One region of the Kineococcus glutinatus genome, then DNA from elsewhere that is predicted to be linked to it. Evidence: riboswitches for the same ligand, from Rfam matches in the RefSeq annotation. Region 1 holds a riboswitch; the other holds the start of a gene.
The links. A riboswitch is a leader RNA that binds a small molecule or an ion and turns the genes downstream of it on or off. The one in region 1 is predicted to bind S-adenosylmethionine.
Positions count from the first base shown of each region.

Region 2: it holds a riboswitch for S-adenosylmethionine, as region 1 does, so the genes downstream of both, ABEB16_RS01305 (methylenetetrahydrofolate reductase) here and ABEB16_RS07395 (cysteine dioxygenase) in region 1, are expected to answer to the same signal.

Region 1 is NZ_BAABIL010000172.1:292-6,768, forward strand. Features, by position in the region: gene ABEB16_RS07380 (universal stress protein) at 1-242, shown strand, start outside; gene ABEB16_RS07385 (RNA polymerase sigma factor) at 444-1,973, shown strand; gene ABEB16_RS07390 (rhodanese-like domain-containing protein) at 2,059-2,523, opposite strand; gene ABEB16_RS07395 (cysteine dioxygenase) at 2,520-3,035, opposite strand; SAM riboswitch class IV at 3,254-3,365, opposite strand; gene ABEB16_RS07400 (DUF456 domain-containing protein) at 3,438-3,926, opposite strand; gene ABEB16_RS07405 (DUF7455 domain-containing protein) at 3,981-4,208, opposite strand; gene ABEB16_RS07410 (DNA gyrase/topoisomerase IV subunit B) at 4,415-6,477, shown strand, end outside.
Region 2 is NZ_BAABIL010000018.1:166-5,735, reverse strand. Features, by position in the region: gene ABEB16_RS01315 (solute symporter family protein) at 1-1,602, opposite strand, end outside; gene ABEB16_RS01310 (DUF485 domain-containing protein) at 1,599-1,979, opposite strand; SAM riboswitch class I at 2,165-2,259, shown strand; gene ABEB16_RS01305 (methylenetetrahydrofolate reductase) at 2,318-3,316, shown strand; gene metE (5-methyltetrahydropteroyltriglutamate--homocysteine S-methyltransferase) at 3,363-5,570, shown strand, end outside.

The DNA.
Region 1 (6,477 bases):
CCGTGCACGCCCGGGCGGTGCAGGAGCTGACCGCCGCGGGGCTCGGGCACCAGGTGCGCGAGGTCCCCGACAGCCTCGACTCCGCCGACGACCTCGTCACCGCCGCCGAGGAGGTCGACGCCGGGCTCATCGTGATCGGGTTGCGCCGGCGCACGCCCGTCGGCAAGCTCATCCTCGGTTCCAGCGCCCAGCGGATCCTGCTGGACGCCCCCTGCCCCGTCCTGGCCGTCAAGGCCCCCTGAGGACCCCGGGCCCCGGTCCGCGGCGCCGCCGGCCGGGCGACTCGCGTCCGCGGACGAGCGCGCCGTTGCGCCGGACGTGCCACAATCGGCGGTTGGTGTTCCTCCCCGGGCATGTTCGACCGGGGTCCGGTGTTGAGCACAGCGGTTGACACCCGCGGTCGCTGCTCGCGACCCGTTCCGCCCCTCGACGAAAGGCAGTACGTGTCGTCGGCATCGACCTCCCGGCCGCTCCCACCCGAGTTCGCCCACGAGTCCTTCCAGCAGCTCATGCAGGAGGGAACCGCCCGCGGCTTCGTCGAGGCGCAGGCCGTGCGCACCGCCTGCGAGGACGCGCAGCTGCCGCTGCAGCGCATGAAGGCCGTGCTGCGCGCCCTCGACGACGCCGGTGTCACCGTGCGGGTCGACGAGCCCCCCAAGCGGGCCGTGGCCGCCGCCTCCAGCCGCCGCACGACCTCCACCGCCACGGCCGCCAAGAGCACCGCCGCCAAGACCACGCGTCCCCCGGCCAAGCGGGCGGCCAAGGCCGCGGCCCCGGAGGAGGGCGCCGCACCGGCGCGCGCCGCCAAGGCCGCGCCGGCGAAGGCCGCCGCCAAGGCCGCCCCGGCGAAGGCCGCCGCCAAGGCCGCCCCGGGTGCGGAGGCGGACGTGCCCCTGGAGGACATCCCCGTCGACGACGCGGTCCTCACCGATGTGCCCGCCGGCGCCCTGGAGGAGGTCGACGGGATCGCCGACGCCCCCGAGGCCGCCCCGCAGACCGCCGGTGGCTTCGTGCTCACCGACGACGACGACGACGCCCCGGCGCAGCAGGTCGCGACCGCCGGTGCCACCGCCGACCCGGTCAAGGACTACCTCAAGCAGATCGGCAAGGTCGCCCTCCTCAACGCCGAGCAGGAGGTCGAGCTCGCCAAGCGCATCGAGGCCGGCCTCTTCGCGGAGGAGAAGCTGCACTCCGGTGCCCAGCTGGACCCCAAGCTCAAGCGCGAGCTGTGGTGGATCGCCGAGGACGGCCGCCGCGCCAAGAACCACCTGCTCGAGGCCAACCTGCGCCTCGTGGTGTCCCTCGCCAAGCGCTACACCGGCCGCGGCATGCTCTTCCTGGACCTGATCCAGGAGGGCAACCTCGGCCTGATCCGCGCGGTGGAGAAGTTCGACTACACCAAGGGCTACAAGTTCTCCACCTACGCGACGTGGTGGATCCGGCAGGCCATCACCCGCGCCATGGCCGACCAGGCCCGCACCATCCGCATCCCGGTGCACATGGTGGAGGTCATCAACAAGCTCGCCCGGGTGCAGCGGCAGATGCTGCAGGACCTCGGTCGCGAGCCCACCCCGGAGGAGCTCGCCAAGGAGCTCGACATGACCCCGGAGAAGGTCGTCGAGGTCCAGAAGTACGGGCGTGAGCCGATCTCGCTGCACACCCCGCTGGGTGAGGACGGCGACTCCGAGTTCGGCGACCTCATCGAGGACTCCGAGGCCGTGGTGCCCGCCGACGCGGTGAGCTTCACCCTGCTGCAGGAGCAGCTGCACTCGGTGCTGGACACCCTGTCCGAGCGGGAGGCGGGCGTGGTCTCCATGCGCTTCGGGCTCACCGACGGCCAGCCGAAGACCCTCGACGAGATCGGCAAGGTCTACGGCGTCACCCGCGAGCGGATCCGGCAGATCGAGTCCAAGACGATGTCGAAGCTGCGCCACCCCTCGCGCTCGCAGGTGCTGCGCGACTACCTGGACTGACGCGGTCCGGGCCACCGCCCGGCACGCACACGGCCCCGTCACCTCCCGGTGACGGGGCCGTGTGCACAGCGGGGCCCTCGGCCGGTCAGCCCTGCGGCGCCGGTGCGGTGGCGGAGACGACCTCCCCGGCCGGTGTCCAGCCCCGCACCACGGGCAGGCCGCCGTCGCGCCAGGCGGCGAGCCCGCCCACCACGTCCGTGGCCCGGTGCACGCCCACGTCCTGCAGGGCCGCGGCCGCGAGGCTGGAGGTGTAGCCCTCCTGGCAGAGCACGATCACGCGCAGGTCGTGGTCGGCCCCGGGGATCGCCGCGCCGGACGTGGGGTCCAGGCGCCACTCCAGGACGTTGCGCTCCAGGACGAGCGCGCCGGGCACCTCACCCTCGGTCAGCCGCTGGGCCATGGGCCTGATGTCGACGAGCAGGGCGCCGGCGGCCTGCTCGGCGTGCGCCTGCACCGGGGTGAGGCGGTCCAGCCGGGCGCGCGCCCGTGCGAGCACGTCGGCGATGCCGGGCCGGGCGCGGGTGCCCACCGACGGCGCGGGGGCGGTCACGCGTCCACCTCCGGCTCGTCAGTGCGCACGGTCCGCACCCGCGTCAGGCCGGTGCCGGTCACCGCGTAGAAGGACATGCGCTGCAGCCGGGGTGCGTAGGCGTGGATGCTGACCGCCGGCTCGTCGTGGTCGTTGCGGACGTCGTGCACGACGTCGGGCTCGACGGTGCGCGCCCCGCCGGCGGGGGTGAGCGGGACCGCGTGCAGGGCGCCGTCCCGGGTGGCGCGGCTCTCGGTGAGGGTTCCGGCCACGACGGTGAAGGCGGCCGCGGACCCACCGTGGTCGTGCAGGTCGGTGCCCTGGCTGCGCAGCCAGGTCAGCAGCCAGACGTCGACCCCGGCGGGGGCGTCCAGCCGCGTCCACCAGCGCTCGGCGGCGCCGAACCGGACGGCGGGGCGCCACAGCTGCGGGCGGGCGGCGATGCCGCGCACCAGGGCGGCGAGGGTGCGGGTGGCCTCCGAGGCGGGCAGGGCCGCGGCGGGGACGGGCGGGGACAGGGGTTGTGTGGTCACGTCGACCTCCGGGACGGGGCGCGGACCGCGGGCAGCGGTGCCGCGAGGCTGGACGGGTGCGGGCCGGTGCTCAGGCCGGGGCGCTCCCGGGACAGCGGGCGCTGGAGGTGCGCATGAGGTCGACGTGGCGGCGCGCGCGCAGCAGCGGCAGACGCCGGGGTGGGGGAGGTGCGGTGGGTGTCACGGGAGCTCCGGTGGCCGGGGGGACCCGGGCGCCGGGTCCGCGCTTGCCCCCGCGCGGCGCGGGGGCCCGGTCATCACCCGGGGCACCCCGCCGCGGAGGAGGGTTGCCGGCCAGCGAGCCGGGGCTTGGCGCTGGCGCTCATGACCTGGGACGAGGATGGGCGAGACCTCTTGCAGTGTCAACTTCCCCCGGCCGGCGGCTCCGACCGGCCGCCGGCCTCAGCCGCGCAGCGCCCAGGCCGACCCGGCCCACAGGGCCACGGCCAGCAGCCCGGCACCCAGCTCGATCGCGACGCTGAGGCCGGCGGCCTGCAGCGCCTGGACGGTCGAGCGCCAGGCGTCGGCGCCCGCACCGCGCAGCCGCGCGGCCTCGGCCAGGTAGACCCCGAGGACGAAGCCCAGCGGCAGGCCCACGACGGGCAGCACGAAGAAGCCGACGACGCCCAGGGCGCCGCCGGCGAGCAGGGTGCGGTCGGGGATGCCCGCGCGGCGCATGCGGCGCCCGGGCAGCAGGTACTTGGCGACCTGCCCACCGCTGACGAGGGCGGCCACACCGACGAGCGCCCACCAGGCGGGCCCGCCCGTCAGCCACGCCCACACCGCCGCCGAGGCGACGACGAGCACGGGCCCGGGCAGGACCGGCACGAGGGTGCCCACCAGCCCCACGGCCATCGCGAGGGCGACGAGCAGGAGCCCGGCGTCACCCATCGGTCATCGGGTGCCGCCGGGCTCCGTCGCCCCGTGGTCGGTGCAGGTGGTGGGTCAGCGCTCGTCGTCCTTCGCCGAGGCCGGGGTGGCCTCCAGCCGCTGCGTCTCGTCCTGGATGTCCAGGGCGACCAGGCGCAGCGCGTCGCGGTGCTCGCGGCCGTGGTGGGCGCAGAACAGCAGCTCCCCACCGGATCCGAGCACGACGCGCACGTACGCCTGGGCCCCGCAGCGGTCGCAGCGGTCTGCCGCGGTCAGCGGGTCGTTGGCAAGGGCTGTGGTCACGGGGCTCCTTCCGTGGTGCTCGGTAGTGCGGGCCCCCGTGGTGCGGGACCAGCGCGGTGCAGCGGGCGAGCACGGCGACCCGCTGCGACCGCCATCCTCTCCAACATCCAACCACCTGCCACCGTTCCCACGGCCGCGCATCGCCCGTTCGCCGTGAGCGGATCCGGCGGCCCGGGGGTGTCGGGGACCTCGCATAACCTGTCCGGGTGAGTGCTGATCCCCTCGACCCCGCCCCCGCCGCCCGGGGCCGGCGCCCCGCGAAGGCGGAGCCGGAGGGCTACACCGCCGCGCACCTCCTCGTGCTGGAGGGCCTGGAGGCCGTCCGCAAGCGCCCCGGCATGTACATCGGCTCCACGGACTCCCGGGGCCTCATGCACTGCCTGTGGGAGATCATCGACAACTCCGTCGACGAGGCGCTCGGCGGGCACTGCTCGACGATCCTCGTCGTCCTGCACGCCGACTCCTCCGTCGAGGTCCGCGACGACGGCCGGGGCATCCCCGTCGACGTCGAGCCCCGCACCGGCCTGTCCGGGGTGGAGGTCGTCTTCACGCACCTGCACGCCGGCGGCAAGTTCGGCGGCGGTTCCTACTCCGCCTCCGGGGGCCTGCACGGCGTCGGCGCCAGCGTCGTCAACGCCCTCTCCGCGCGTCTGGACGTCGAGGTGGACCGCGGCGGCAGGACGCACGCCACGAGCTTCCGCCGCGGCGTGCCGGGCCGCTTCGCCGGGGACGGGCCCGAGGCCCCGTTCGAGCGGCGGACGGGGCTGGAGGTCGCGGGCCGCGCCAAGCGGGGCGTCACCGGCACCCGGGTGCGCTACTGGGCCGACCGGCAGATCTTCCTCAAGGAGGCGGAGTTCTCCTACGCCGACCTCGTCGCCCGCGCCCGGCAGACGTCCTTCCTGGTCCCGGGCCTGACCATCGTGATCCGCGACGAGCGCGGCCTGCCCGGCACGCCCGCGGAGCACGGCCCGCACGAGGAGACCTTCCGCCACGACGGCGGCATCGGCGAGTTCGCCGACTTCCTCAGCCCCGACCCGCCCGTCACGGCCGTCTGGCGGCTGCAGGGCAGCGACGTGTTCCGCGAGAACGTGCCCGTCCTGGACGACGACGGGCACATGACCGTCACGGAGGTGGAGCGCCGCTGCGAGGTGGACGTGGCGCTGCGCTGGGGCACCGGCTACGACACCAGGGTCCAGTCGTTCGTCAACATCATCGCCACGCCCAAGGGCGGCACGCACATGGCGGGCTTCGAGCAGACGCTGCTCAAGGTGCTGCGCAAGCAGGTGGAGCTCAACGCCCGCCGCCTCAAGGCGACCGGCAAGGACGACAAGCTGGAGAAGGACGACGTCCTGGCGGGGCTGACCGCCGTCGTCACCGTCCGCCTCGCCGAGCCGCAGTTCGAGGGCCAGACCAAGGAGGTGCTGGGCACCGCCGCGGTGCGCCCGATCGTCGCCCGCATCGTCGAGCGCGAGCTGACCGCGGTGCTGACCTCCACCCGGCGCGACGAGAAGCAGCAGGCCAGCGTGCTGCTGGAGAAGGTCGTCTCGGAGATGAAGGCGCGGGTCTCCGCCCGCGTGCACAAGGAGACCCAGCGGCGCAAGAACGCGCTGGAGACGTCGTCCCTGCCGGCCAAGCTCAAGGACTGCCGCAGCGAGGACGTCTCGGCCACCGAGCTGTTCCTCGTCGAGGGGGACTCCGCCCTCGGCACGGCCAACGTGGCCCGCAACTCCGAGCACCAGGCGCTGCTGCCGCTGCGCGGCAAGATCCTCAACGTCCAGAAGGCCTCGGTGGCCGACATGCTGAAGAACGCCGAGTGCGCCGCCATCATCCAGGTCGTCGGGGCCGGCTCGGGCCGCAGCTTCGACCTGGACGCCGCCCGCTACGGCAAGGTGGTGCTCATGACGGACGCCGACGTCGACGGCGCCCACATCCGCACCCTGCTGCTGACGCTGTTCTTCCGGTACATGCGCCCGCTGGTGGAGGCCGGTCGCGTCTTCGCGGCGATGCCGCCGCTGCACCGGGTGGAGGTGTCCGGCTCCGGCCGGCGCCCCGCGGAGGTCTTCTACACCTACTCCGACGCCGAGCTGCGCCAGCTGCTGGCCGACCTCAACCGCAAGGGGCGCTCGTACAAGCCGATCCAGCGCTACAAGGGTCTGGGGGAGATGAACGCCGACCAGCTCGCCGAGACGACGATGGACCCGGCCAAGCGGACGCTGCGGCGGGTGACCATCGCCGACGCCTCGGCCGCCGAGGACGTCTTCGAGCTGCT
Region 2 (5,570 bases), on a different contig from region 1:
GGTGAGCGAGCGGACCTCCATCTCCGCCGCCCGCACCTCGTGGCCGCTCTCGCGGGAGGTCACCGATCCCAGCCACCCCAGGAAGAAGGCCAGCGGGATCGTGACCAGCCCGGGGTTCTCCAGCGGGAACCACGAGAAGTCGATGGACGGGTCCGTGATCATGGACAGGCTCGCGCCGGTGTTCGGGTCCGTCTTGCCGGAGACCACCGGCGAGAGCGCGATGAGCACCACGCAGGAGATCAGGCCGCCGTAGATGCTCCACAGCGCACCGCGCGTGGTGAAGCGCGACCAGAACAGCGAATACAGGATCGTCGGCAGGTTCGCGCTGGCCGCGACGGCGAAGGCCAGCGCGACGAGGAAGGCGACGTTCTGCCCGTTGGCGAAGATGCCGCCGACGATGGCCACCGCCCCGATGACCAGGACGGCCAGGCGCGCGACCCGCACCTCCTCGTCGGGGGTCACCCGGCCCCGCTTGACCACGCTGGCGTAGATGTCGTGCGCGAACGAGGCGCTGGCGGTGATCGCCAGGCCGGCCACGACCGCGAGGATCGTCGCGAAGGCCACCGCGGCGATGATGCCGAGCAGCACCGTGCCGCCGAGCTCGTACGCCAGCAGCGGGGCCGCCGAGTTCACCTTGCCCGGCGCGGCCAGGATCGTGTCCCTGCCCACCAGGGCGCCGGCGCCGTAGCCCAGCACCAGGGTGAAGAGGTAGAAGAAGCCGATGATCCAGATGGCCCACACGACGCTGCGGCGGGCCTCCTTGGACGTGGGCACCGTGTAGAAGCGCATCAGCACGTGGGGCAGGCCCGCGGTGCCCAGCACCAGCGCCAGGGACAGCGACAGGAAGTTGAGCTGGGACGTCGGGTTCGCGCCGTACTGGGCACCCGGCCCCAGCACCGCCTCACCGCCCCGCGCGGCGGCCGCGCCGAGCAGTTCCGAGAGGTTGAAACCGTGCTGCGCCAGCACCCAGACCGTCATGACCGCCGCACCCACCACGAGGAGGGCGGCCTTGATGATCTGCACCCAGGTGGTGCCCTTCATCCCGCCGACGAGGACGTAGAGGATCATGACGGCACCGACGACGGCGATGACGACGTTCTGGCCGGTCTTGCCCTCGATGCCCAGCAGCAGCGCCACGAGGCCGCCGGCCCCGGCCATCTGGGCGAGCAGGTAGAAGAAGGTGACCGCCTGCGTGGAGATGGCCGCGGCCGTGCGCACCGGCCGTTCCTGCAGCCGGAAGCTGAGGACGTCGGCCATCGTGAAGCGCCCGGTGTTGCGCAGCAGCTCCGCGACGAGCAGCAGCGCGACCAGCCAGGCCACCAGGAAGCCGATGGAGTACAGGAAACCGTCGTAGCCGTAGACGGCGATGGCCCCGGCGATGCCGAGGAAGCTCGCCGCCGAGAGGTAGTCCCCGGCGATGGCGGTGCCGTTCTGCCCGCCGGTGAAGGAGCGACCGCCGGCGTAGAAGTCGGCGGCGCTGCGGTTGTTGCGGCTGGCCCGCACCACCACGGCCATCGTCACGACGACGAAGAGGGCGAAGATGGCGATGTTGACGGACGGGCTGCCGATGTCCGTCGCGGGGGCGACCGGTGCGGTCCTCACCGCAGCACCCCGCCCTCGCCGCCGCCGTCGAGGACGCGCTCGACGCGCTGGCGCAGCTCGTCGGCCTCGGGGTCGAAGTGGCGGTCCGCCCAGCGGACGTAGGCGGTGGTGATGGCGAACGTGGACACGAACTGGCCCAGGCCCAGCAGGAGCCCGACGTTGACGTTGCCCACGACCGGCGTGCTCATGAAGCCGTGGGCGTAGTCGGCCAGCAGCACGTAGGTGAAGTACCAGACGAGGAACAGCCCGGTCATCGGGAAGACGAACCGGCGGAACCTGCGGCGCAGCGCCGCGAACTCCGGGCTCTCCCGGACGTCCTGGTAGGCGGTGCGGGTGACGGCACCCCGGTGCGCCGGTGTGGCGCCGTGCGTGTCCATGCAGACCTCCTCGTCCGCTCGCGCGCCGTCCCGCTCCCGGGGGGCGCCGTGGTCGCGCACACAGTAGTTGCTCCCCCCGCCGGTGCAGGCCGTTTCCGCAAGGGCTTCCGGAAGGCGTGTCGCGGGGCCCGGGGCCGACCGGGGGAGCGACTTGAAGGGTGCGGCCCGGGCTGGTTAATCTGCTCGCACCATCCAGAGCGGCCGAGAGTCCTGGCTCGACGACGCCGCAGCAACCCCCCGGGCGACCGGGAGAGGGTGCTAACGCCAGGTGCGATGGAGAGAGAGATGCCCTGCACCGGTCCCCCCTGCGACGCCTCCTGCCCGCCCGGGGTGCGCGCATGAGCGTCGCGCGCCTGGTGAGCGACCCCGCGCGGCCCACGATCTCCTTCGAGCTCTACCCCCCGCGCAGCCCGGCGGCCGCCGAGCAGCTGCTGCGCACCGTCGACGCCCTCGCCGGGTGCGGGCCGGACTTCTTCTCCGTCACCTACGGGGCCTCGGGCTCGACCCGCTCCACGAGCCGGGACCTGGTGCGGCACGTGCTGACCAGCACGCCCGTGCCCGTCGTCGCGCACCTGACGTGCGTCGGCGCCTCCCGCGCCGAGGTCATCGGGACGGTCCGCGACTACCTCGATGTGGGCGTGCGCAGCTTCCTGGCCCTGCGCGGGGACCCGCCGGCGGGGCAGCCGGACTGGCAGCCGCACCCGGACGGCGTGGCGCGCGCCTGCGACCTCGTGGAGCTGCTGCAGGTCGTCGACCGCTGCCACCGCGCCACCAGCCCCGACCGCCCCGTCGACGAGGGGCCGCTGAGCATCGCCGTGGCGGCCTTCCCGGCCGCGCCGCCGGTGCAGCGGGGCGCGGGCGACGTCGAGGTGCTGCTGGCCAAGCAGCGCGCGGGCGCCGACTTCGCCATCACGCAGGTCTTCTACGAGGCGCACGACTACACCCGCCACGTCGCCGCGGCGCGTGCCGCGGGCGTCACGATCCCGCTGCTGCCCGGGATCATCCCGATGACCGACCCCGGTCGCCTGCTGCGCCTGCAGGGGCTGACGGGGGTGGCCGTGCCGCGCGCGCTGCTGGCGCGGCTGGAGGCCGCCGCGGAGCACGGCCCCGCGGCCGTGCACGCCGAGGGGATCCGCGCCGGCGCGGTGCTCGCGCGCCGCGTGCTCGACGCGGGCGCCCCGGGGCTGCACGTCTACACGTTCAACACGCACCACGCCGCACTTGACCTGCTCGAGGGCGCACACCTCGGCGGCGGGGCCGTTCCGGCCCCCGACCTGGCCAGCGGGCCGTGGGTCACGGCATCTCACTCCACCACGCTGCGCCAGGCGCAGCACTGACACCGCGTCCGGGCCCGCGAGCGGTCCCGGACGGGAGGGGACGACCATGACGCACGACGCCACCCGCCTGCCCACCACCATCCTGGGCTACCCCCGGATCGGCCCGCGGCGGGAGCTGAAGAAGGCGCTGGAGGCCCTGTGGGCCGGGCGCGCCTCCGTCGAGGAGACCGAGGCGGCGGCCGCCGAGCTGCGCGCCCGCACCCGCCGGCGCCTCAACGCCCTGGGCCTGCCCGCCCACGACGCCTCCATCCCGTCGGCCTCGTCGTACTACGACCAGGTCCTCGACGCCGCCGTCGCGGTGGGCGCCGTGCCCGCGCGCTTCGCCGACGTCGTCGGCGCCGACGGGCGGGTCGACCTGCAGGGCTACTCCACGATCGCCCGGGGCCGCGGCGAGGACGCGCCCCTGGAGATGACGAAGTGGTTCGACTCCAACTACCACTACCTCGTCCCGGAGATCGGCCCGGACACGGCGTTCCGCCTCGCCGACGACCGCGCGGTGCGGGAGTTCGCCGAGGGCCTGGCCGACGGCTTCCTCACCCGCCCCGTGCTCGTGGGTCCGGTGACGTTCCTGCTGCTGTCCAAGCCCGCCGACGGCGCGCCGGCGGGTTTCGCGCCGCTGAGCCGGCTCGCCGACCTCGTGCCGGTCTACGCCGAGCTGCTGCGCGCGCTGGCCGCCGCCGGCGCCACCTGGGTGCAGCTGGACGAGCCGGCCCTGGTCTCGGACGTCCTCACCGCCGACACCGCGGCCGTGGCCGCGGCCGTGCGCCAGGCCTACGGCGCGCTCACCGCCGTCGAGGGCCGCCCGTCCCTGCTGGTGGCCGCGCCCTACGGCGACCTGGGGGAGTTCCTGCCGGTGCTGGCCGGCACGGACGTGGAGGCCCTCGCGCTCGACCTGGTCCGCGGTGCCGTGCCCGCCGGTCCCGTGCCCGGCCTGGAGACCAAGGCCGTCCTCGGCGGCGTCGTCGACGGGCACAACGTCTGGCGGGCCGACCTGGCCGCGGCACTGGCGAAGCTGGAGGCGCTGCGGCCGCTGGCCCGCTCGGTCGCCGCCGGCACGTCGACCTCCCTGCTGCACGTGCCGCACGACACGGCCGACGAGCCGCAGCTGCCCGAGCGGCTGCGCGGCTGGCTGGCCTTCGCCGACCAGAAGGTCGCCGAGGTCGTCGCGCTCGCCGCGGCCCTGGAGGACCCGGCGGGTGCGGCCGGTGCGCTGCAGGCGTCCGCGCAGGCCCGCCGCGACCGGCTGGGCGCCGAGGGCGTCGTGGTCCCCGCGGTGCGCGAGCGCCTGGGGGGGCTGTCCGCCGCCGACTTCGCGCGCAGCGACTACGCGGTGCGCCGCGCGGCCCAGGACGGGGTGCTCGACCTGCCGCCGCTGCCGACGACGACCATCGGGTCCTTCCCGCAGACGGCGGAGATCCGCCGGGCGCGCGCGGCGTGGGCCAAGGGCGAGCTGCCCGACGACGGTTACACCGCCGCGATGCGGGCGGAGATCGACCGCGTGATCGCGCTGCAGGAGGAGCTCGGCCTGGACGTGCTCGTCCACGGCGAGCCGGAGCGCAACGACATGGTGCAGTACTTCGCGGAGCTGCTGGACGGCTTCGCGGTGACGGCCAACGGGTGGGTGCAGTCCTACGGCTCGCGCTGCGTGCGCCCGCCGATCCTGTGGGGCGACGTGACCCGGCCCGCGCCGATGACGGTGGACTGGTCCACCTACGCGGCCTCCCGCACGGCCAAGCCGGTCAAGGGCATGCTCACCGGGCCGGTGACGATCCTGGCCTGGTCGTTCGTGCGCGACGACCAGCCCCTCGGCGACACGGCGCGGCAGGTCGCGCTGGCGCTGCGCGACGAGATCGCCGACCTGGAGGCCGCGGGCATCGGCATCATCCAGGTCGACGAGCCCGCCCTGCGGGAGCTGCTGCCGCTGAAGGCCGCCGACCAGCCCGCCTACCTCGACTGGTCGGTGGGGTCGTTCCGCCTGGCCACCTCGGGCGCGGCCGACACCACGCAGGTCCACACCCACCTGTGCTACTCGGAGTTCGGGGAGGTCATCGGCGCGATCGACGGCCTCGACGCCGACGTGACGAGCATCGAGGCCGCGCGTTCCCGCATGGAGGTCGTCCCGGAGATCGCCGCCGCCGGTTTCGCCCGGGGGATCGGGCCGGGCGTCTACGACATCCACTCCCCGCGGGTGCCCAGCGCCGAGGAGGTCGAGGAGCTGGTGCGCCTCGCGGCGGCGTCCATCCCCGAGCGCAAC